DNA from 3 places in the Exiguobacterium sp. PvP048 genome. Region 3 is predicted to be linked to each of the others. Evidence: riboswitches for the same ligand, from Rfam matches in the RefSeq annotation. Region 3 holds a riboswitch; each other region holds the start of a gene.
The links. Region 3 has a riboswitch for S-adenosylmethionine ahead of ABIC15_RS10685 (amino acid permease). Riboswitches for the same ligand answer to the same signal wherever they lie in the genome.
Positions count from the first base shown of each region.

Region 1: it holds a riboswitch for S-adenosylmethionine, as region 3 does, so the genes downstream of both, metK (methionine adenosyltransferase) here and ABIC15_RS10685 (amino acid permease) in region 3, are expected to answer to the same signal.
Region 2: it holds a riboswitch for S-adenosylmethionine, as region 3 does, so the genes downstream of both, ABIC15_RS04025 (methionine ABC transporter ATP-binding protein) here and ABIC15_RS10685 (amino acid permease) in region 3, are expected to answer to the same signal.

Region 1 is NZ_JBEPSU010000001.1:551,415-559,393, reverse strand. It holds gene ABIC15_RS02775 (glucose-6-phosphate isomerase) at 1-1,047, shown strand, start outside; gene ytkD (RNA deprotection pyrophosphohydrolase) at 1,179-1,652, shown strand; gene ABIC15_RS02765 (alpha/beta hydrolase family protein) at 1,624-2,367, shown strand; gene ABIC15_RS02760 (EAL and HDOD domain-containing protein) at 2,535-3,788, shown strand; gene pckA (phosphoenolpyruvate carboxykinase (ATP)) at 3,846-5,414, opposite strand; SAM riboswitch class I at 5,647-5,773, shown strand; gene metK (methionine adenosyltransferase) at 5,901-7,109, shown strand; gene ABIC15_RS02745 (GNAT family N-acetyltransferase) at 7,255-7,740, shown strand; gene ABIC15_RS02740 (alpha/beta fold hydrolase) at 7,824-7,979, shown strand, end outside.
Region 2 is NZ_JBEPSU010000001.1:798,350-806,328, forward strand. It holds gene ABIC15_RS04000 (YceI family protein) at 1-4, shown strand, start outside; gene ABIC15_RS04005 (SMP-30/gluconolactonase/LRE family protein) at 41-844, shown strand; gene ABIC15_RS04010 (MBL fold metallo-hydrolase) at 947-1,675, shown strand; gene ABIC15_RS04015 (alpha-glucosidase) at 1,777-3,387, opposite strand; gene ABIC15_RS04020 (aminotransferase class I/II-fold pyridoxal phosphate-dependent enzyme) at 3,551-4,738, shown strand; SAM riboswitch class I at 4,801-4,904, shown strand; gene ABIC15_RS04025 (methionine ABC transporter ATP-binding protein) at 4,987-6,000, shown strand; gene ABIC15_RS04030 (methionine ABC transporter permease) at 5,990-6,655, shown strand; gene ABIC15_RS04035 (MetQ/NlpA family ABC transporter substrate-binding protein) at 6,690-7,505, shown strand; gene ABIC15_RS04040 (CAP domain-containing protein) at 7,914-7,979, opposite strand, start outside.
Region 3 is NZ_JBEPSU010000005.1:66,072-74,050, reverse strand. It holds gene ABIC15_RS10700 (MarR family winged helix-turn-helix transcriptional regulator) at 1-150, shown strand, start outside; gene ABIC15_RS10695 (hypothetical protein) at 295-1,014, opposite strand; gene mmuM (homocysteine S-methyltransferase) at 1,082-2,014, opposite strand; gene ABIC15_RS10685 (amino acid permease) at 1,989-3,389, opposite strand; SAM riboswitch class I at 3,475-3,576, opposite strand; gene ABIC15_RS10680 (polysaccharide pyruvyl transferase family protein) at 3,685-5,103, opposite strand; gene ABIC15_RS10675 (ketopantoate reductase family protein) at 5,303-6,211, opposite strand; gene ABIC15_RS10670 (GntR family transcriptional regulator) at 6,394-7,110, shown strand; gene gntK (gluconokinase) at 7,103-7,979, shown strand, end outside.

The DNA of each region.
Region 1 (7,979 bases), on a different contig from region 3:
TTATTGTCAAAAGAAGAGCGGAAAGCTCCGCAAATCATTTATGCTGGACATAACATTTCTTCGACGTACTTACACGATTTGTTCCAAGTACTTGAAGGAAAAGATGTGTCGGTCAACATCATCTCGAAATCAGGCACGACGACAGAACCGGCGATTTCGTTCCGTCTGTTAAAAACGTTCATGGAAGACAAGTACGGTAAAGCGGGTGCGAAAGACCGGATTTACGCAACGACGGATAAAGCACGCGGCGCTTTGAAAACACTTGCGGACTCGGAAGGATACCAGACATTTGTGATCCCGGATGACGTCGGAGGTCGTTTCTCTGTCTTGACACCGGTTGGTCTGTTGCCGATCGCAGCAGCCGGCATTTCGATCGAAGAGTTGATGGCAGGTGCACGTGATGCCCAGGTTCAGTTCTCAAACGAGAACTTGGCGGAAAACGAAGCGTACCAGTACGCAGTCGTCCGGAACGCATTATACGCTAAAGGGAAAACGATCGAGTTGCTCGTTAACTACGAACCGGCCTTACACTATGTGTCCGAGTGGTGGAAACAGTTGTACGGAGAGTCAGAAGGAAAAGACTTCAAAGGAATCTTCCCGGCTGCCGTCGACTTCTCAACGGATCTTCACTCGATGGGACAATATGTCCAGGAAGGACGTCGTGATTTGTTCGAAACAGTTATTAAAGTCGGACAAGCGCGTCATGCATTAACGATTGAAAAAGACGCCCAGGATCTCGACGGTTTAAACTTCCTGGAAGGAAAATCGATTCAATTCGTCAACGACAAGGCAGCGGAAGGAACGTTGCTTGCCCACACAGATGGACAAGTTCCGAACTTGACGGTCGAATTGCCTGAGATGACACCGTATCATCTCGGATTCTTGTTCTACTTCTTCGAAAAAGCATGTGCCATGAGTGGATACCTGCTTGGTGTGAACCCGTTCGATCAGCCGGGTGTTGAAGCGTACAAGAAAAACATGTTTGCCTTACTCGGTAAACCTGGATTTGAAGCAGAAAAAGCAGAGCTTGAAGCTCGCTTGAAATAAGCATCCGGACATCTCTCGATTCAGAGGGATGTCTTTTTTTGTCATTCTGGCAAATTCCTACGCACTTTCACTTTTAGAATGCTTTCGAAACAGGTAAAGTGAAGAGAGAAGAAGAAATGAGGTGCACGCATGTGATTACGTTTTTAGATTATTATCAAAATCGGGTTGAACTGAGTTTTGAAGACCATCCGTTTTCAGTCCATCCGCTTCATGTCTGGGTCATTGCCGTGTACGAAGGGAAATGGTTACTGACGCATCACAAGCAACGGGGATATGAGTTTCCGGGTGGAAAAGTCGAGCCGGGGGAGACGGCGGAGGAAGCCGCATACCGGGAAGTCATGGAAGAGACAGGGGGACGTATCGAACGTCTCCAGTACATCGGACAATACCGGGTCGAGGGTCGAGGAGACACGATCATCAAAAATATCTACTTCGCTCAAATCGAATCACTGGTTCCACACCTGGCTGTCGATGAGACGGACGGAGCCTATTTACTAGACGATATCCCGAAACGTTTAGATACGAACCGCCAATACAGCTTCATGATGAAGGACCGTGTCCTTCCGGAGACTCTTCGTGTACTCGCCGAACGCCGATTGGTTTGAGCTCCCGCGGCAGGGACCGTTCCGCACCTTTCGGGTCTTTTATGAAACATCCGACGGGGAACGGGTCGGAGCGTATGTCATCCTGCCGGTTCACGCGAACGGGCAAGGTCTTTTGTATTTACGTGGTGGGACACGTAATATCGGCATGGTTCGGCCGACCCGCTTAATGCAGTTCGCGCAAGCCGGTTATCTCGTCATGGCTCCTTTTTACCGCGGTAATCTAGGAGGGACGGGGAAAGAAGACTTCGGACACCGGGATATCCTCGACGCCATCAGTGCGTTTGATTGGCTCGATCAATATGTCGAGCGGACATCGGTCTTCGGTTTTTCCCGTGGCGGACAGATGGCGCTTTTACTTGCGCACCATCGTGAAGTCGCCCGGACGGTTTCATGGGCCGGTGTAACGAATCTGACTTGGACGTATGAAGAACAACAGACGATGCGAAAAATGCTCAGACGGTTTACGGGGGGAGTTCCGCAACAACAGTTGCAGGCATACCGTGTCCGGTCGCCATTGTATTTTCCGCCTCAAGGGGAAATCTTGCTGATTCACGGATTATATGATCAAAATGTCCGACTGCGTCATGCGACGAACTATGCGGCCCGTTATCCGGAACAGACCCGCTTGATCATCTATCAGTACGCGCATCAATTTCCAATCCATCAAAAAATGCTTGTGACGAAACAAGTCATTGATTGGATGTTATCTGAATAGAAAAGACTTACAAAACATCTTGATGCCTTGCATTGAGATGTTTTTTTCTCCAAATGATGGGAACATTGATATGTTTTAAAAAAGAGATTTTTTAAGGGAAAACGATATTTGGTATACTAGAACATATAAAATAAGCCAGATTAACGGATTTAGAAGGGATATATGAGATGGAAATCTTACTTGCGCGACAACCGATTGTAGACCGGTTTGGTTCGATTGACGCTTTTGAGCTGCTCTATCGTTCCGTTGAAACACCTGCAGTGTTTGATGGTGACTTGGCGACGATGGATGTGTTGACGAATACACTGATTCATCTCGGAGTAGACCGTGTAGCAGAAGGAAAACGATTATTCATTAATTTCACAGGCGATCTGTTGCAGTCTGAACTGATTGATCATCTGAATCCGACTCAATTCGTGATTGAAGTATTGGAGACGGTTCAGATCGATGAAATGATGCTCCAGACGCTGCAAAAATGGAAAGAAGCCGGCTTCGTCCTGGCGCTTGATGATTTCGTAACGGATTTGTTGCGTCACCACGGTCCGGAGCTGTTTGATTTGATTGATTTGATAAAAATTGATATCGAAGCCATCAATCCACGCGAACAAAGTGCAATCTTACATATTTTAAAACGGAACTATCCGCATATCCGCTTTTTGGCTGAACGGGTTGAAACACACGAGGACCACACGCGAAGCCTTGCGATGGGGTATGACTGGTTCCAAGGATACTTTTACGCCAAACCGATGCTGATGAAAGGAAAGGCCGTTCCTCCGCAAGTGCCTGTCCTGTTGAAAATGTTGAAGTGGCTTGATACGGATGACCATTATGATGACGTCGTGGATGAAATCGAGGGCAATCCTTACATCAGTGTGCAAGTACTGCAATTGATCAACTCTCCGGGCATCGGTCTTCGGAACATGGTCAGTTCCGTCCGTCAAGCAATTTCCTTGCTGGGCTTTTCCCAACTGAAGAGCTGGATTTCGTTGATCGTCTTGCGTGAGATGAAACTAGCGAGTCCGTATCAATGGTCGGACGAATTATTGCGTTCATCCTTGCATTGCGCAAAACTATGCCAACTGTTTGCGACGGAAACGAAGACACTGAAAGCAGAAAGTGCCTACATGATCGGCTTACTGTCACACATCGATGCCTTGCTTTCCGTGGATATCGGTGAAATCATCGATCAGCTTCCGATTGAACCGGCTTTGAAAAATGTCTTGCAAGGGGAAGATCACCCGTTTCGCGATTGCCTGTTGCTTGCGATCAGCGCAGACCGGGGCGAGTTTGAACGGTTTGAGATGCTCAGTAATCGGTTCGGGATTATGAAGCACCGGGCTTATGAATTATTAAAAGAAAGCCAAGTTTGGCTTTCTCAAAAAGAACTTCATTTACAAGATAAGACAGATTCCATCGTCTAACACAAAAGGTTGAGCATCCGTTAAGGAGCTCAACCTTTTTAGTACCATCAATCGTTTTTACACGCGGGGACCGGCTGCTTTGATCGCATCGGTCGCACTTTCGAAACGTGCGAAGTTCTGTGTGAATTTTTGTGCGAGTGCGGTCGCTTGTTGTTCGTAAACAGATGCATCCGCCCAGACCTTGACCGGATTGAGCAAGTCAGTCGGAACACCAGGTACTTCGATCGGCATATGCAGACCGAAAATCGGATGTTCTTCTGTCGGGATGTCTGCAAGCAGACCGTTGACGGCCGCATTGACCATCGTTCGTGTATAGGAGAGTTTCATCCGGCTTCCTGTACCGTAAGCGCCGCCGGTCCAGCCTGTGTTGACGAGATAGACTGTGACACCGTGACGATCAATCAGTTCCCCGAGCATCGTCGCATATTTTTCCGGAATCAACGGCAGGAATGGTGAACCGAAGCACGTCGAGAATGTGGCTTCCGGTTCTGTAACGCCGCGCTCCGTTCCAGCCAGTTTTGATGTGTAGCCGGATAAGAAGTGATACATCGCTTGTTCTTTCGTCAGTTTACTGATTGGAGGCAAGACACCATAGGCATCCGCCGTCAGAAAGACAATCGTTTTCGGGTGACCGGCGCGTGACGGAATGGCGATGTTGTCGATTGCTGTAATCGGGTAAGCGGCACGTGTATTTTCAGTCAATGAAGTATCATCATAATCCGGAATCCGCGCATCATCGAGGACGACATTTTCAAGAACGGTTCCGAAGCGGATCGCATCAAAGATTTGTGGTTCTTTTTCGCGTGACAGATTAACTGTTTTCGCATAGCAGCCACCTTCGATGTTGAAGACACCGTCATGAGACCAACCGTGTTCATCGTCACCGATTAATTGGCGACTGTCATCAGCAGACAGCGTGGTCTTACCAGTTCCTGAGAGTCCGAAGAATAAGGCGACATCGCCGCCGTGTCCGACGTTTGCTGAACAGTGCATCGACAAGACTTCTTGTTGGGGTAAAAGATAGTTCATGACAGAGAAAATTGATTTTTTGATTTCTCCGGCATACTCCGTTCCGCCAATCAAGACGATCCGGTGTTCGAATGACATCGCGATGAATGTCTCGGAGTTTGTGCCGTCAACCGCCGGATCCGCTTTAAAATGTGGTGCGTAGACGACCGTAAACGGTTCAAAGGCCGCAACCGTAGGATATTCACGTAAAAACAGCTGTTTCGCAAACAAATTATGCCAAGCATATTCGGTTACGACGCGCACTGGAAGGGTGAAATGCGTATCGGCACCAGCAGCAGCTTCTGTGTAGTAGAGTTGATCTGCTTCGTTCATATAACGAAGAACTTTTTGTAACAGTTGCTCGAATTTGTCCGACTCCATCGGTTGATTGACATGACCCCAATCGATATGCATCTCACATGAGTCATCACGGACGATGAACTTGTCTTTCGGTGAACGACCTGTAAATTTCCCCGTTTCTACAGACAAAGCACCATTTTCTGCAAGAACTCCTTCTTTGTTGCGAATTGCATGTTCGACTAGTTCAGCAACAGACAGTTGTTTGAACACATGCTCCTTCTTGAGTAGTTCTTCGATATTCAGGACCGTCATCGGCATCCTGACCCCACCTTTCCCCTACGTTGGTTTTAGCTCTACTATTAGTATGACACATTTATTATATATGACATACTAATGATAGAGCAATCATTTTCATGCGCTGATTTCTATTTATCTGGAAACGCTTTCAGCATTAACAGTTTAACATCTCTTCCGAAATTTTTCGACTAGAAATTAAAACGTTGCTTGACAGAGTGAGCACAAGTTTATATCATGTAATTCGTAACGGATACTCTTATTCTGAGCAGGTGGAGGGAACAAGGCCCGAAGAAACCCGGCAACCGTCTTATATTAATTTCATCATTAATGTAGGAAAAGGTGCTCTCCTGAAGCGAAGTAAACACTTCGAACGATAAGAGGGTAAAGGAAGAACGCACAACCTTTCCCTGACCATTTTTGGACATGGAAAGGTTTTTTTCATTTTACCGTCCCACTCAACTAGGGGAAATGAGTACACCGTCAAATTCTTTTTTGGGAGGGTCAAACATGACAAACCTTAATCGCCGACTGTTTACGTCGGAATCAGTAACAGAAGGTCACCCGGATAAAATCTGTGACCAGATTTCGGATTCAATTTTGGATGCAATTCTTGCAGCCGATCCAAACGCACGTGTTGCGGCAGAAACTTCTGTCACGACAGGACTCGTATTAGTAGCAGGAGAAATCACGACATCAACTTACGTGGATATCCCGAAAGTCGTTCGTGAAACGATTCGCGAAATTGGCTATACACGCGCTAAATACGGTTTCGATGCAGACACTTGTGCTGTATTGACATCAATCGATGAGCAGTCAGCAGACATCGCTCTCGGTGTTGACCAAGCGCTTGAAGCACGCGAAGGAAACATGTCAGATGAAGAAATCGATGCAATCGGAGCAGGAGACCAAGGTCTGATGTTCGGTTATGCAACGAAAGAAACACCTGAACTCATGCCACTTCCGATCTCACTTTCACACAAACTGGCTCGTCGTCTTGCAGAAGTTCGTAAAAACGGACAACTCGATTACCTCCGTCCGGATGGTAAGACGCAAGTCACGGTTGAATACAATGAGAACAATGAACCTGTTCGCGTTGATACAATCGTCATCTCAACACAACATGCAGAAGAAGTGACGCTTGAGCAAATCCAAGCTGATCTGAAAGAACATGTCATCGCACCGGTCATTCCGACTGAGTACATCGATGCCGATACAAAGTTCTTCATCAACCCAACTGGTCGTTTCGTCATCGGCGGACCACAAGGTGATGCTGGATTAACAGGCCGTAAAATCATCGTTGATACGTATGGCGGATATGCACGTCACGGCGGTGGAGCTTTCTCTGGTAAAGATCCAACGAAAGTCGACCGTTCAGCTGCTTACGCAGCGCGTTACGTCGCGAAGAACCTCGTAGCTGCAGGTCTTGCAGACAAAGCGGAAGTTCAACTCGCGTACGCAATCGGTGTCGCACATCCGGTATCAATCGCGGTGGATACATTCGGTACAGGAAAACTTCCTGAAGCACAACTGGTTGAACTGGTTGCTGAAAACTTCGATCTTCGTCCGGCTGGAATCATCAACATGCTTGATCTCCGTCGTCCGATCTATCGTCAGACAGCAGCTTATGGTCACTTCGGTCGTACAGACATCGAGTTACCATGGGAGCAGACAGATAAAGCCGCTACTCTTGAAGAGCAGGCAAAACGTTTCGCATAATTCATTGTTCAGAAACATCCTTCTAAAGGGTGTTTCTGAACTTTTTTTGTTTCTCCTGAACTTTGCAGGGATACGACTGAAATTTCTAGAAAAGGGTAAAAGAACATGAGTCTGTATTCTGTAAAAGGAAAAGGGGGATTTCGGTATGGAGATACGCGAAGCGGTTCCGACTGATGCAGCACGCATTCATGATATTGCGCTCACGTCTTGGATGGACACATATGAGGAAATCTATTCAGAACGCTCGAAAGCCCATTTCGTTCAAGAAGCGTACCCGCAGGAAGAAGTGGTCCGGGCGATTCGGACAGCGGAGGAAGCACGTGGAGAATATTTCAACGTCGGACTGATTGACGGGGAAATCGTCGGTTTCATTCACGCGATTGATGTTGAGGGAACATGGGAAATCGTCCGATTGTATGTCTTGCCGAAATACCAACAAAACGGGATCGGACGCCGGCTGATCCGCGAACTGGAATTGCAGGGAGCCTCTCCGATCGAAGTGTATGTCGAATCTCGGAACTATAAAGCCCGCCACTTTTTAACGTCGTACGGATTCAAGGAAATCAGTGAGACGACAGAGGAAGTCTTCGGACAAGTGGAACCTGTGACGCGTCTGCAACGTATATATTAAAGAAATGGAATCCGACTTAAGGCGGTTTGGCTGGAGTCGGATTTGTTGCATACTAAACAGATATCGAATGAAGAGGTGAGTTTGTGGTAGAACAACCAACCGGAGTGATCGTTCTTGTATATCCACTCCAATTACGTGCTCGGCCGAGTGAGGCGCTGATTCGTGTATTAGAACGCGAATACGAAGTTCTCCTGGTCGATGCACCCCGTCGTGTATCGTTTGAAGAACATCAACAGCTG
Region 2 (7,979 bases), on a different contig from region 3:
GTAATTATTAGAGATCATAGTAGATGTAGGGGGAAATCAGATGACAGTTTCACTTTTTATTGATGTTGCATGTAAGACCGGGGAGTCGCCCGTCTATGACGCTAAAACAAAACGATTTTATTTCGTCGATATTCCGGGCAAGCTTCTTTTTTCATATGATTTAACGACAGAGGCTTTAAAACCGTACCAAGTACCAAGTGCCATCACCTCGATTGCTTTGACGGATGCGCCGGACTTTCTGCGCGTCACGTCGGCACACGGTTTTGGAACGTTTGATTTAAAAGAAGGACATCTCTCACTGGAAACCCAGTTGACGCTCCCTGACTCCGACCGAATGAACGACGGGAAGCTTGATCCATCGGGTCAGTATGTGGCCGGAAGCATCAATGAAGAGGACGGCGAGACCGCTTCCCTCTATCGTCTGCGTCATGACGGTTCCGTCGATGTCCTCCTCGAAAACTTAACGAACTCGAACGGACTCGTTTGGTCCGAGGACGGTAAGACACTCTATCACATCGATACGCCGACGAAAAAAGTCTATGCCTTCGACTATGCTGCGGATCAACCGTTGACAAACCGCCGGGTGGCCATCGACTTAGAGGACGAAGACGGTTTCCCGGATGGTATGACCAAAGACACGGAAGGTCATGTCTTCATCGCCCATTATGCCGGATCATGCTTAACACGCTGGAATCTTGAAACCGGTGAAAAACTCGCCCAGATTGATTTCCCGGTTTCGAACCCGACTTGTCCGATTCTGTACGAAGACCGTCTACTGGTCACGACAGCAGCAGACGGGGACGATTCCGAACATGCCGGAGCCGTTTTCGAAGTGACGTATTAACACCTTTGCTCCCTCACGAGAGGGAGTTTTTTTGTAGACGTCTGTACTAAAACAGGCGATACTAAAACAGAAGTGTATATTATGACGAGGGAGTGTAATCGGATGCATATTTCGACGATCGAACGACTTCATCAACTGCAAACAACGCCGTCCTTCTTCCCGGTCAACTGTTACTTATTTGAAGAAGCGGACAGCCTCGCCCTGATTGATACGGGGATTTCACTGAATGCCAAAGCGATTTATTCCGTCATCAAGTCGTTTGACAAACCGTTACAATCCATCATCCTGACTCATGCGCATGCCGATCACGTCGGATCCCTTGATTTTTTAGCAAGTGCTTTCCCGCTTGCCGAAGTCTCGATCAGTTACCGGGATGCGGCTCTCCTCAGCGGGGATGAGTCGTTGCGCGAAGGCGAGACGACACCGCTGAAAGGCGGCATTCCAAAAAACATCAAAACCCGTCCGGACCGGCTGCTCGAAAGCGGTCAACAGATCGGCAGTTTAAGTGTCATTGCTTCTCCGGGACACACACCGGGTTCCATCTCCCTGTGGCATGAAGGCAGTCGGACTTTGATTGCCGGTGACGCTTTCCAAACTCAGGGTGGTCTGGCGGTTTCGGGGGACACGCGTTGGCAGTTCCCCTTCCCGTCACTTGCGACCTGGGATAAGGAAGTCGCCCTCCAATCGGCACATCAGTTGACGGAATTGACACCGGACGTCTTGGCAGTCGGTCACGGACCGCTCGTCGTCGCACCAAGCTTTGATATGCGCCAGGCAGTCGACCGGTTCGAACAGCTCTTATCCTCGAAAAAGCGCAACGGCTATACGTAAAAAAATCAGCTGGTTCAAAAAAATCCGGACATTTCCTGCTCCTCATTTAGAAATGAAGAGTAGAAGATGTCCGGATTTTTTCTGTTGACCATCGCCGCCAGTTAAGGCATCTCATATTGATACAATCGGGCTTCGTACGGTGCCAATCGATTGATGTCCGCGGTCTCATAATTCGTCAGAATCAACTGTTCTTCCAGTAAACCAAACGTCGTCGTCACCGGTTCATCATGGACGTTCAAGACGATCCGCCAAACCACTCCGTCCAGGACCCGTTCATAGACATACAGGTACGGATCCTGAATAGCCAGATCACGATAACCCCCGTAAACCATGACCGGATGAGTCTTCCGTAAATCAATCAGTTGCCGGTAAAAAGCCAGCACGGAATGCGGATCCTGTTCCGCCGTTTCGACATTGATGTCACGGTAGTTCGGATTGACCGTCATCCATGGCGTCGCTGCGGTGAATCCGGCTGCTTTGCCGGTATTCCACTGCATCGGTGTCCGTGAATTATCTCGCGCCCGCAACTGCATCGAGGACAGGACGGTTCCGGGTGATTCGCCGGCGGCAATCCGTTCGGCGTATTGATTCCGAAATGCGACGTCCTGATAAGACTCGGGATCAGAAAAACGAATACCGGTCATGCCGATTTCTTCCCCTTGATAAATATACGGGATGCCCGGTAACGTGTGCAGCATCAAGCCCAGTAGCTTGGCACTTTCGACACGATACCGTTCGCTTCCGAACCGGGTCACCTGACGGGTGTGGTCATGGTTATTCAAAAACTGTGACGCGACTCCGCTCGGATAAAGCGCTTCGTACCAACGCTTCTGGATTTGTTTGAAGCGCGGTAAATCCATCGTCTCCATGTCATCCGCGACTTCGAAGTGAAACAGCGTTCGCAACTCATTCCGTTCCTCACCGACATACAGTAACCCGTCTTCCGGGCCGACGAACGGAATCTCACCGACGGTAAAGAAATCGGTTCCCGCCAGTACTTCTTGGTGCATCTCCTGCAAGAATTCATGAATGCCCGGCTGGTTCCCTAAGTAGGATAAATTCAGAGGATCTGCGACATCATCATACGTCGCCCGTTTCTTGATCAGGTTGATGACATCCATCCTGAAGCCGTCGATTCCTTTCTCGGCCCACCACCGCATCATCGTATACACAGCCTGCCGGACTAGAGGATGTTCCCAGTTCAAGTCCGGTTGCTCCGATGCAAAGGAATGGAAGTAATACTGCTGGCGTGTCTCATCCCACGTCCAAGGGCTCGGCGCAAAATACGACCGCCAATTGTTCGGCGGCGTTCCTTTGACCCCGTCCCGCCAAATGTACCAATCGGCTTTCTCGTTTGTCCGACTGCTGCGTGATTCTTTAAACCACGTGTGTTGATCACTCGTATGATTGACGACCAAATCAAGAATCAGTTTCAGTCCCCGTTCATGGGCGGACGCAATCAGTTCTTCCAGATCCGACATCGTTCCCGCCTTCGGCATAATCGAATAATAATCCGAAATGTCGTATCCGTTATCGACATCCGGTGATGTATAACAGGGATTTAACCAGACGATATCGACACCCAGGGAAGCGATGTAATCGAGTTTTTCAATTACTCCGCGTAAATCGCCCATCCCGTCTCCGTTCGAATCTTTAAAACTGCGCCAATACACTTGATAGACAACGGCTTCTTTCCACCAGGCCCGATTCATCCCATCATCTCCTTTGTGATTCAATCGTATTCTAGTTTAGTGTATCAAAAACACGAAAGCCATCGGTTCTTTTTCCCAATTATCAGCAATTATTAAAAAACTCTTTTCTTTTTTCTGAAAATTCGTTATCCTTGACGACAATACCCAACAAGGAGGAAGACAGATGAAACATTTCGCCCCATCTATTGCGATTGATCGGTTACCCGCTCCGGTCTTTGCCGAGCTCGCCCAGCGGATCGGTGCCGTCAAGGCTGCCGGTCATGACGTCATCACGCTTGGTCAGGGAACACCCGATCAGACGACACCCGTACATATTCTGGATGCCTTGAAAGAAGCGATCAATGACGCTTCAAACCTCCAGTACCCGCCGTTTCGCGGCCATGATTTCCTCAAGCAGGCCGTTGCTGACTTTTATCAGACGGAGTTTGGTGTAACGATTGATCCGGCTTCCGAAGTCGCCATTCTGCTCGGCAGCAAGGCGGGCATCGTCGCGTTACCGCAAACGATCGTCAATCCGGGCGAAGGCGTCATCGTTCCGGATCCCGGCTACCCCGACTACCTGTCCGGTGCGGCCCTTGCCGGAGCTTACCCGATCACATTGCCGCTCCTTGCGGAAAATGCCTTTTTACCTGACTACACGTTACTTGATACGACAGATGTCGAACGGGCCCGGATGTTGTTCCTCAACTACCCGAGCAATCCGACCGGGGCGACGGCAACAGCGGAAGCCTTCGAGCAAACGGTTTCCTTCGCTGATGCGAACGACATTTGCGTCGTCCACGACCTCGCCTACGGCGGAATCAGCTTCGACGGTCCGACCCGCAGTTTCCTCCAGACGGAAGGCGCAAAAGACGTCGGAATCGAACTGTTTTCATTATCGAAACGTTTTAACATGTCCGGTTTCCGAATCGCCTTCGCCATCGGGAATCCGTCCGTCATCGCAAGTATCGAGACGTACCAGGAACACTTATACGTCAGTGCTTTCACACCGATTCAACAGGCAGCAACCGTCGCTCTTTCAAGCGATCAGACGTGTGTCCGCGAACTGAGCGCTCTGTATGAAGCCCGGCGTGATGCCTTGTTCGGAAAGTTACAGGAAATCGGTTGGGACGGACCGATCCCGGGCGGTTCGTTCTTCGTCTGGTTGCCGGTCCCGTCCGGCTACACGTCCCAAAGCTTTACCGATCACCTGCTCGACGAAGCGCATGTCGCCGTCACACCGGGACATTTCTTCGGCGAATACGGCGAAGGCTACGTCCGGATCAGCTTGATTGCCGACGCCGAACGACTGGTTGAAGCTGCCGAACGAATCGGTCAATTGAATCTGTTTCGCCAGACCGTTGCGGAATAATTCTGAAAAAACGTTTGACAAATGGGAATGATTTCCGTTACAGTAAGTCCCAACAGCATATCTACTTATCGAGAGCGACCGAGGGATTAGGCCCAACGACGTCCGGCAACCACCTTTAAGGAACGGTGCCACATCCTACAGAATGTTTTATTCTGAGAGATAAGTTACGAAATCTTACACTTCGTCGCTTTTTTCTGGTTGCTCTTAACTGGAAAAAGGCGATTTTTTGTATAGGGAGGAAACGACAGATGATTGAATTTAAAGGAATCACAAAACGGTTCGTTCGTGACCGGACACCCATTTTCGCCTTACGTGACGTCAATTTAACGATTCAACAAGGTGAAATCTTTGGCATCATCGGTGAATCCGGTGCCGGAAAAAGTACCCTGCTCCGTCTGATCAATGGACTGGAGACACCGACACAAGGAACGGTTAAAGTATCGGGCACTAATCTGTCCGGCCTCTCCAAAGGCAGCTTACGCGAACTTCGTTTGAACATCGGGATGATTTTTCAACATTTCCAACTGATTCAATCCCGGAATGTTGCAGATAACATCGGATTTGCCTTAAAGGCAGCCGGTGTCAAACGGAGTGACTTCCCGCAACGGATCAAAGAACTTGTCACGCTGGTCGGTCTTGAAGGTTTCGAGACGAACTTTCCGAGCCAGCTGAGCGGCGGTCAAAAGCAACGGGTCGGAATTGCCCGCGCCCTTGCGAATAATCCGAGTGTCCTGTTATGTGACGAAGCCACATCAGCTCTTGACCCGGTCACGACGCTGCAAATCCTGGAACTCCTGAAGGACTTAAACGAACGGCTTGGCTTGACGATTATCCTGATCACCCATGAAATTGATGTCGTCAAACAAATCTGCCACCGTGTTGCGGTCATGGCGCAAGGCGAAGTTGTCGAAGTTGCGAGTACCTATGACCTGTTCAGTCAGCCGGCCCATGATGTCACAAAACATTATGTCGACACGGCACTCCAAATCGAATTGCCGGAACGGATTTTACGGACGACACCCGGTAAAATCATCCGCCTGCAATTCACGGGTGAAAAGACCGGTGAAAGTACGTTATCGGAAGCGATCAAACAGTTTGATATTTCCGTCAGCATTCTCCACGGCAAGGTCGATTATATTCAAAACGTCGCATTCGGAGTCCTGATCGTCAGCTTGACCGGTCCGACCCTTCACGTGAACCGGGCCCTGACGTGGCTCGAAGAACAACTCCATACGCTTGAGGTGATCCAGGATGTGGCTTGAACGGATTGAAACCATGTTACCGGATCTTACGAAAGCGTTAGCGGAAACGGCTTTGATGGTCGGAATCTCACTTGGCTTCGCCCTCATCATCGGCATTCCACTCGGGATTCTGCTATTCATCACGGACCGGGGATTGTTTTTCCAGAACGTCGTCGTTCGCAGCATCTTGGACTTTTTCGTTAATATTGTCCGTTCGTTACCGTTCATCATTCTGCTCGTCGCGTTAATTCCGCTGACACAATTATTACTCGATAACACGATTGGACCGACAGCAGCTTCCGTCAGTCTGAGTGTCGCCGCCATTCCGTTTCTCGCCCGACTGGTCGAAACATCGCTTCGCGAGATTCCACCGGGATTGATTGAAGCAGCAGAAGCGTGTGGCGCGACACCGTTTCGGATCATCATCAGTGCACTCTTACCGGAGGCCCTTCCCGGCATCATTCAAGCCGTCACTTTGACGACCATCAGTCTGATCGGATTTTCCGCCATGGCCGGTATCGTCGGTGGTGGCGGCGTCGGTGACCTGGCCATCCGCTTCGGCTATTACCGGTACGATAATGTCGTCATGATCGTGACAATTGTCGTCCTCGTCATCATTGTTCAAAGTATTCAAGGGCTTGGCAATGTTCTGGCCCGTCGTGCTGATAAACGTTAACCAAAAATAGAGAATCGTAAGGGAGAGAATGAATATGAAAAAACGTTATGCCTTTTTAGCAACAGGACTACTCGGAGCCGGAATTCTTGCCGGTTGCGGTGACAGCAGCGCCAAGGAAGACAACAAGTCGATTAAGATCGGTGCAACGAGCGGGCCTTACAGCGACATGGTCAAAGAAGCGATCCAACCCGGGCTTGAAAAGAAAGGCTACGACGTCGAAATCGTCGAGTTCGGGGATTATATTCAACCGAACATCGCACTTGGCAGTGGCGACATCGACGCCAACTTGTTCCAACACTCGATCTACCTGAAGACATTTGCGAAGGAAAAGAACCTCGACCTTAAAGGACTGATTACTGTCCCAACGGCGCCGATGGGCTTATACAGCAAATCCTATAAATCGCTGGATGACGTCAAGACGGGAGCTGAAGTCGCGACACCAAACGATCCAACGAACCAGGCCCGGGCACTGAATCTGCTCGCTGACCAAGGCTGGATTGAATTGAAAGCCGACACCGATCCACTGACGGTCTCTGAAAAAGATATCGTCAAGAATCCGAAGAAACTGGTCATCAAACCGCTCGAAGCCGCGCAACTGCCGCGTGCCATTGAAAGTGTCGATATCTCTGCCGTTCCGGGAAACTTTGCGTTAGCCGCGAAGTTTGATTTACTGGATGCACTGGCACTCGAAAAAATGGATGAGCAGTACCGCAACCTGGTCGCCATCAAAACTTCTAATGCAGATAAACAACTGGCGAAAGATTTGACGGCTGTCGTCAAATCGGATGACTTTAATAACGTTATCGAAAAATCATTCAAAGGATTCAGTAAACCGGACTGGGCAAACTAACATAACTCTTTTTGTATATCAGTTTATCTAAAAATGATATAAAACCCCTGAAACAGCTGCCTCCCTTTACAAAAAAGAGGTGGAACGGTTTCAGGGGTTTTCCATTGAATGATGACTCTTGGAGAAGTCACGTCTTCCGCTCGACTTCTATGGGAAAAGGAAGCTTCGCTTCCGTCAGGAACAGGCGAGACCCGGTCATCAAACAGATGACAGCTAGCTTGCGTTCCGCCCGAGAAAAGCGAGCGGAGAAGACAAGGCTTCGTCAATCAAAAGCCTTCTCTCATTTTTCAAGATAGAATTCAAATCTAGGTGGTGCGTCATCCATCTACAGATTGATCCACACAAAAGAACCCCCATTCTGCTTTCGCAAAATCGGGGTGATACGTACACTTCGTTTTAAATGTTGCTTCAGGGTGTCCGGAAATTAATCGTAAAGTACGGTGCATTGTTACGGAACGCGACACCGGTATCCGC
Region 3 (7,979 bases):
ATCACCGATTACGGTCAACAGGAGCTCGAGATTTACCGGACAGCCCGTCTGACGAGCATCGAACGGTTGTTAACCAACTGGCCGGATGAGGATACCGAGTCATTTGGCCGACTGCTGAAACAGTTTAATCAGGCATTACGGGAACGGTGAGTTTCTGATCATCATACCTATAAAAAAGATAGAGAGAGGGACGCTAAGATCCTTCTCTCTATCTTTTGTGATACAAATTTTTAAAATGCGAACTATTTAATATCCGTCTTTTAAGATTTCTGCCTAATAGAACTCCAATCTTAATTAAAGTAAGGATTTAAATATTCTCGATTTAAAATTAATAAAACTATTTCCATGATACCCGTAGTACATAAGGTGTCGGCAACTAAATATCTCCGCTTCTTCTCCAGTTGGATATACAAATTTTATAGTGCTTTCTTTTTCTAATAAGCGAATGGATTTTTTCTTAAGAGCACTGAGCTCAGAATTAGAAATTACAATATTTTTCCCCAGCAAAATATTCAACAAGTACAGAAGACTCGCTTTACTATAAACAATAAGTACTTTAGGGCGATCAATCAGTAGTAATTCATAAAATAACGATTCGGCTTGTTGAATGACTTGTGGAAATTTTCGCTCGTAATACTTTAATTCTTTTAAGTTACGCGTCGGATATGGAATAACGTTTGTTTCTAAAACATTCAACCCGCTCCTATTACGAAGTTCTTCGGAAAAACTCGTAATTCCTAAACGTGTTCTTGAAGGATTTCCTCCCTTACTCCTGACATATGAATACATTTCTATATATTTCTCAGGACAACTTAAGGCCTCCATATAACAATCCAATGGATATTGTTGAACTGAGATTGGTGTTGCAGGATTGATACCCATTAAATAAATATCAAAGTTCCTTTCACTTTTGGGTCGTGGTGTAAACGGTCGATAAAATACATTTCGTGTGTCAACTCTATGAGGCGCGACACCTTGTAACAGTTTTTCAATTTGTTTAACTCGCTGATTCACTTTTTCTTCCCCTCACTTTACCAGTCTAGACATTCTAGCTAGTCAGCAAGTTTTCCTTCTCTATTCATTATTGTGCATGTACTATCTTCCTAATTTTTCCGATCTGCTCCGGTGTCGTCCGGCAACACCCGCCAATCAACCGGGCACCTGCTGCATACCATTCCGGGGCAATGTCTTCAAACGCTGTACACACTGCTGCACCGGACCAGGTCTTGCTGACCGGATCATACTGTTCACCGGAATTCGCATAAACGATAATCGGGACATCCGTCAGTTGTTTTAATGTCGTGATGAACTCCGTCGCAATCGATGCCGGAAAACAGTTCGCGCCGATCGCCGCCAGTTGCGGATGATCTCCTAACGCTTCGATACATTCACTCAACGGTGTTCCTTCACTGATGTGTGTTGCGTCACGCAGGGAAAAGGCAAGCCAGGCCGATTGTTCCGGAAACTCCTCGAGCAGCCGGAACAGCATTTTCGCTTCCTGCAAGGAGGGAATCGTCTCAAATGCCAACACGTCCGCCCCTGCCGCGATTAACGCTTCCAGACGAGGACGGTGGAAAGCTTCAAGTTGCGCATTGTCGACTCCGTAATGACCGATGTATTCGGATCCGTCCGAGAGATAGGCACCGTAAGGACCAATCGATCCCGCAATCAAAGCGTGATCCGCTGCCGGTCCGGTTTCCGCACGTGCCTGCTGTGCCAGATAGACCGTTTGTTTCATCAGCTCGATCGCTTCCTCTTCTTTAATCCCCCGGCTGCTGAAGCCGGCGACACTCGCTTGGTAGCTGGACGTGATGGCGCAATCCGCCCCGATTTTAAAATAATCCGCATGGACGCGGTGAATCTGTTCCGGTTCTTCAAGCAGTACCCGGGCCGACCAAAGCGGATCATCGAGATTTCTCCCATGGCGTTCAAGTTCCGTCGCCAGTGCTCCGTCCAATAAAATATAGGGTTTTTCTTTTAACAGTTGTTCAACTGGATTGTTGTTCTTTGACATCTTCCACACTCCGTTTCCATGATGTTTTTGTCAGATGATGAACGATGTAACAGACCGCGATAAACGGAACCCCGAAATAGAGGGCGACCTGTTGCGTCGGATCAAAGGCGATTCCGATCAATGAAGCCAAACACATTAAAAACGACAGAATCGGTACAAACGGATACCAGGGCGTCCGGTAAACCAAATCGTTTAGATCATGCCCCTCTTGCAGATAGCGCTTGCGGAACATGAACTGTGAGGCGCTGATACTCATCCAGACAACGACGACTGCCAGTCCCGAGATCGAGACAAGCGCAATGTAGACGGAACCCGGTGCATAGACGCTGGAGAACAGGGCAAGCAGACCACCGAGCATACTGAAGAGAACGGCACGTGTCGGCACTTCGCTCGCATTTAATTTAGAAAAGTACGGCGTAATCATCCGTTGATCGGATAAAGACCACAACATCCGTGATGCGGCGTACAGACCCGAGTTCGCTGCTGACAAAATCGCGGTCAGAATGACGAAGTTCATGATGTCTGCTGCAAACGGAAGACCGATCCGTTCAAACACAGCAACGAATGGACTTTCAAGCACTCCTTTTGAATCATTTGGTAACAGAATCGCAAGAACAATGATCGTCCCGACAAAAAATAAGACGAGCCGGAAGACTGTTGTTCGAATGGCGAGAGGAACCGTCCGTTTCGGATCGACCGCCTCACCTGCTGCAATCCCGATTAACTCTGTTCCGGAATAGGCAAAGTTAACGGCAAGCATCGTCATCAAGATCGCGAACGCTCCGTTCGGAAACAGGCCCCCCTCCGTCAACGGAGCGAGAAGCGGTGCTTGTGAGCCGTCCGCGAGGGGCAAGAATCCGACGATTGCTGCTGTTCCTAAGACGATGAACACTAAAATCGTCAGCACCTTGACGGCAGAAAACCAAAATTCAACTTCCGCGAACAAGCGGACCGTCAAGACATTGATGCCTAAAATCATGACGACGAATAAAGCACTGAACAGCCAGACCGGAACATCCGGAAACCAGCGTTGCATCAATAAACCGGCTGCCGTAAATTCCGAACCGAGCGCGACCGTCCAAGTCAGCCAGTAAAGCCAGGCGACGGTATAGCCTGTTCCGGATCCAATATATTTCGTCGCGTAGCTGTGAAAGGCACCCGTCTCCGGCATATGTACCGCCAGCTCCCCTAGACAAAGCATTACCAGATAAATCGCCAGCGCTCCGACCAGGTAAGATAAAATCGTGCCGACCCGACCGGCCTGCTCGAGCGTATAGCCTGTACTTAAAAATAATCCGGTCCCGATGACACCGCCGAGTGACAACATGACGATATGCCGGGATTCCATTTTCCGCCGAAACGTTCCTTCTTTCATTACTCCTCCACACTCCTCTTTTTCTCGTTAAACTAAAAAAAAAACGCACCCACATGCATGGGTGCGTCGGTCGACAATCAAAGGAAGCTTATCGATCGGGTACAACACCCGCAGGAATTAGCACAGTATCTTTCGACCTGTTGCTGAGGCTTCAAAGGGCCAGTCCCTCCACCTCTCTGGATAAGAATGTAATTTTTCATAACAGTACCAACCCTGTTCTGAATTGTCAACACAATTCAGAATTTATCATGTAAAAAAAACGCCTTACACCAAAACGGTATAAGACGTCTGTCGCTTATTTCTTCGCAAACAAATCAGCTGTCTTCAATGCCATCCGAACCGCTTTCCGGTTCAATGTGCCTTGTTGATGCTTCATTTCTTTTGTTTGACTGTTCAACTTGCCTTGAAGTGATTTGATTTTCTTATCTTTTTCAGCCATTTTCGCTTTATCGCGTTTTTGAGCTGCCACGATTTTTTGTTCTTCGGCTGGGAAATATGATTCAAAACGTGAAACGGCTTCTTCGATACTGATTCCTGTGATCGGTTTAACGACCGGAAGCAACTCTGCTTTGGCCATTTCACGATCAAACGGAACGTTCTCCGGATAGTTCGTTTCTTTGTAGATGTGTTCTAGATCATTTGTATTCAGGAATTCCACGAAGTTATCAAAGTTACGTGCTTGAACACGTGTCGGACTTTGGAAGTCAGCCGACTCAATCACATCCGACAAGCGTGTGCTGTCTGTGATGTCATTTGCCCAAATGTGTGTCAATTGGTGATAATCCGTTAATTCGCGCATCCGTGCATCTTTCGGAATCAGGATACTTGGCGTTCCGGCAAGTGTTGCCGTGATGTTACCGTGAAGACGTGCTCCGAAGCTGAAGTCAGCTTCTTTCAAGAAGTTGATCCATGTCTGCGCGTTCAAGAAGAAGCGGACACGGTCGTTCATGTAAGTCGGATCCGACATCTTGACCGGATAGTTCGTGACGGATAAGTCAGCAATCGGATGTGTTCCTGTGTACGTCAAACGCAACTCTTTCATCCATTGCGGGATGAAGTAGTGGTTCGGGTACTCTTCCATTCCGCGTGTGATGAAGTTAAGGACGTTTTGCGGTGCAAGACGTGACGAGTTGACACCGATCATTGAATCTTTTGTGATATTCGTTTCACGAATTTTCAAATCACGACCAAACGCATACATCGATGGGCAACCGATGACTTTGTGATCGATTCCTTCGCGGAAACCAAGACGCGTCAAATATTTTGATGTGATTTCGCCGCGAAGTCCAAGCATGCTTGAGCGCTCAAGAACTGCGCTGACAAACGCTTTAACGTCTTCATCAAATGAAAAACCGTCGTTTAAATTCGCTTCAAACGGTGCGCGTAAACCGACACCGATGACGACGACCGGAATCTTTAGTTTTTTAATCAATTTTGTATATTTACGAAGTGTCGGGACGAATTCTTTACGGAATGCATCAGCGAGTGGAATGACATATAAATCGAAGTTCGCATTGATTTCATCTGCACGCTCTTCTTCATAGTAGTAGTAATCCGGTGTGATCGTCGTGCCCTCTGTCATCAGGGTGCGGAAAATACTGTATTGATAAATCAGGTTTCCGACGTTCCCTCCGATTGAGTTATGCTTCATCAAATATTCTGCGTCGAACTGTTCAAACGGTGTCATACCCGCACGGATAATAATACGTTTCATGTAAAATAATTCCCCTCTCACTTCTGTTTTCATTTAAAAAATATAAAATATATTTTGCTTTTTTAACCATCTTGTCTTTTCAAGGATAGTTGAATGCAATTCAGCAAGTCAACGAATAGCTGAAAATTACACATTATTGTGGATTATGAAAAATATAGGCTCAATACAAACTAACAAATGTTCCCTATATAACAACTAGTTAAACATCTTTTCTCGACATACGATAAATTTTGAGATTTGCATAAATCGCCGGCAACATCACTTGCGTCGCTTCATCTTTCGAAAGAAGTGTGCCGAACAAATGAGCTGACTCGACTTCATTACCTTTCTCCATGTCACGTTGTAAGGACGACTTCATCGTTTCATCCATTTGTGCGATCTGTTGCTGTTGAATCTGTTCAATCCCATCACTGAACACAGCACCTTGGCGTTCCATCGCTTCTTTGGCTTCCGTTGCCAGGCGGCGGATCATCATCATTCCTTCTTCCTGCGAACGAATCGGACCGATTGCTGAACGGAAAAGCGACGTCACACCGGAAAACGTCGTGATGAACAGATACTTATTCCACATATCGCGGGTAATCGTATCTGAATAGTTGATCGGAGCCGCTGTTCCGGTCAAATGCTGTTTCAATTCTTCCAAGCGGTCTGTCCGCGTTCCCGGCAATGGACCAAATAACAGATGGTGGGACGGACTCGTCTGTACGATGTGTCCTTTTCCATCAAGCGTTGACTCGATGAAACAGAGTCCGCCCAGCACACGTTCCGCTCCGAAGTGTTGCTCCAGTTGCTTTAAATGGGCCATTCCGTTTAGCAACGGCAAAATATATGTATCGGTTGCGACGAACGGTTCGATGTCCTCTAACACCTGCTCCAGATGATAGGCCTTGGTCGATAAAAGAATGACATCAAACGTTCCTTTTTCTCCGGTCCGGATCAGACGCGGAGAACAGGTAATATCTCCATGCAGACTCTTGACCTGAAGTCCCGCACGCAATTCCTCAAACCGGCGTTCACGGACTAAAAATGTGACGTCTTCCCCTTTTTCCGCCAATCGTGCCCCGAAATAACCACCGACGGCACCGGCACCGACTACTAAAATTTTCATTTTATCCCTCCATCTGACTGATGTCTTCCGATCTGTTCTACGCTTTCGTTCTCTAGCCTATCACATCGAAAAGCCGTAATTTTGATAAAGATGACAATTTAATTAAAGCGCTTGCATTTTAGTTTTCCTCGTTTATACTACTTGTATACAAGTATACTTATTCGACAAAGAGGGTGTTTTTTATGTCTGATCTTTTATACCCGATTAAATGGTTATCAAAAGCATCCGCCGGTGATCGTGTCGCCCATGAACTGCGGATGCGGATCATTTCCGGCAAGATCGAGAGCGGTACCGTCCTATCCGAAAACAAACTGGCTGCTGATTTTTCCGTCAGCCGGTCTCCTGTCCGGGATGCCCTGAAGGTATTGGCGTCAGAACGCATCATCCGGTTGGAACGCATGGGCGCCGTCGTCGTCGGACTGTCCAAACAAGACATCCAGGAAATTTACGATGTCCGTCTGTTAATCGAAACATTCGTTTTTGAGCGGATCGTTAAGATGGATCGTCAAGATCTGGTCCGTGAACTGAGCAAAGTTCTCGAGATGATGAAGATTGCCATCAAGTATAAGGATGCGGATGAATTTTCGTATCAAGACGTCCTGTTTCACGAAACGATCATCCGGTCGATTAATCACGGATATGTCAGCATGATGTGGCAGAATCTCAAACCTGTCATGGAAAGCTTCATCCTGCTGTCGATGCGTCAACGAATCGAAGACGATATCGAAGATTTTGACCGGATTCTCGAGAACCATGCCCTCTACATCGAAGCGATTGAGACCGGCGACCGCAAACGAATGATTGCTTCGCTGCATCAGAACTTTGATGATGTGCAAGAGGTTGAGGATTTATGGAAATCGCAACAACTGATGACGAAAGGAGTCGAACCACATGACTGAACACATGTTAGGGATTGATATTGGGACGACGAGCACCAAAGCCGTACTCTTTACGACAAAAGGAGAAGTCGTCGGACAAACGAACGTCGGCTATCCGCTCCACACGCCGAATCGCTCGACGGCGGAGCAGGATCCGGAAGAGATCTTCCATGCCGTGCTCGAAAGCATCCGGTTGATGACGAAACAACATCCGACCGAGCAACCGAAGTTCGTCGCCTTCAGCAGTGCGATGCACAGCTTGATTGCGATAGATGAACACGATCAACCGTTGACCGCCTGCATCACGTGGGCCGACAGCCGGAGCGAAGTCTGGTCGAACCGGATCAAGGAACAGTACGGTTACTCGATTTATCACCGCACCGGAACTCCGGTTCACCCGATGTCGCCGCTCAGCAAGATTTGTTGGCTCGTCGAAGAGCATCCGGACATTGCGGCACGGACGAAAAAATATATCGGGATCAAGGAATTTGTTTTCCAGCGTCTGTTTGGACAATACGTCATCGACCATTCACTCGCTTCAGCGACCGGTTTATTCAACATCCATGATCTCGACTGGGATGCGGAAGCGTTACAGGTCGCAGGCATCGATGCAACCAAATTGTCGCGACCGGTTTCGACGACAACGTCCTTTACCGATTTAGCACCGGAATACGCCAAACAAATTGGCCTAGATCCTTCTACACCGTTCCTGATCGGGGCAAGCGACGGCGTCCTGTCGAATCTCGGGGTTAACGCGATCCGGAAAGGCGAAATCGCCATTACGATTGGAACGAGCGGCGCAATCCGGACAATCATCGACCGTCCGCAAACGGATGAAAAAGGCCGGATCTTCTGTTACGCCTTAACCGAGAACCATTGGGTCATCGGTG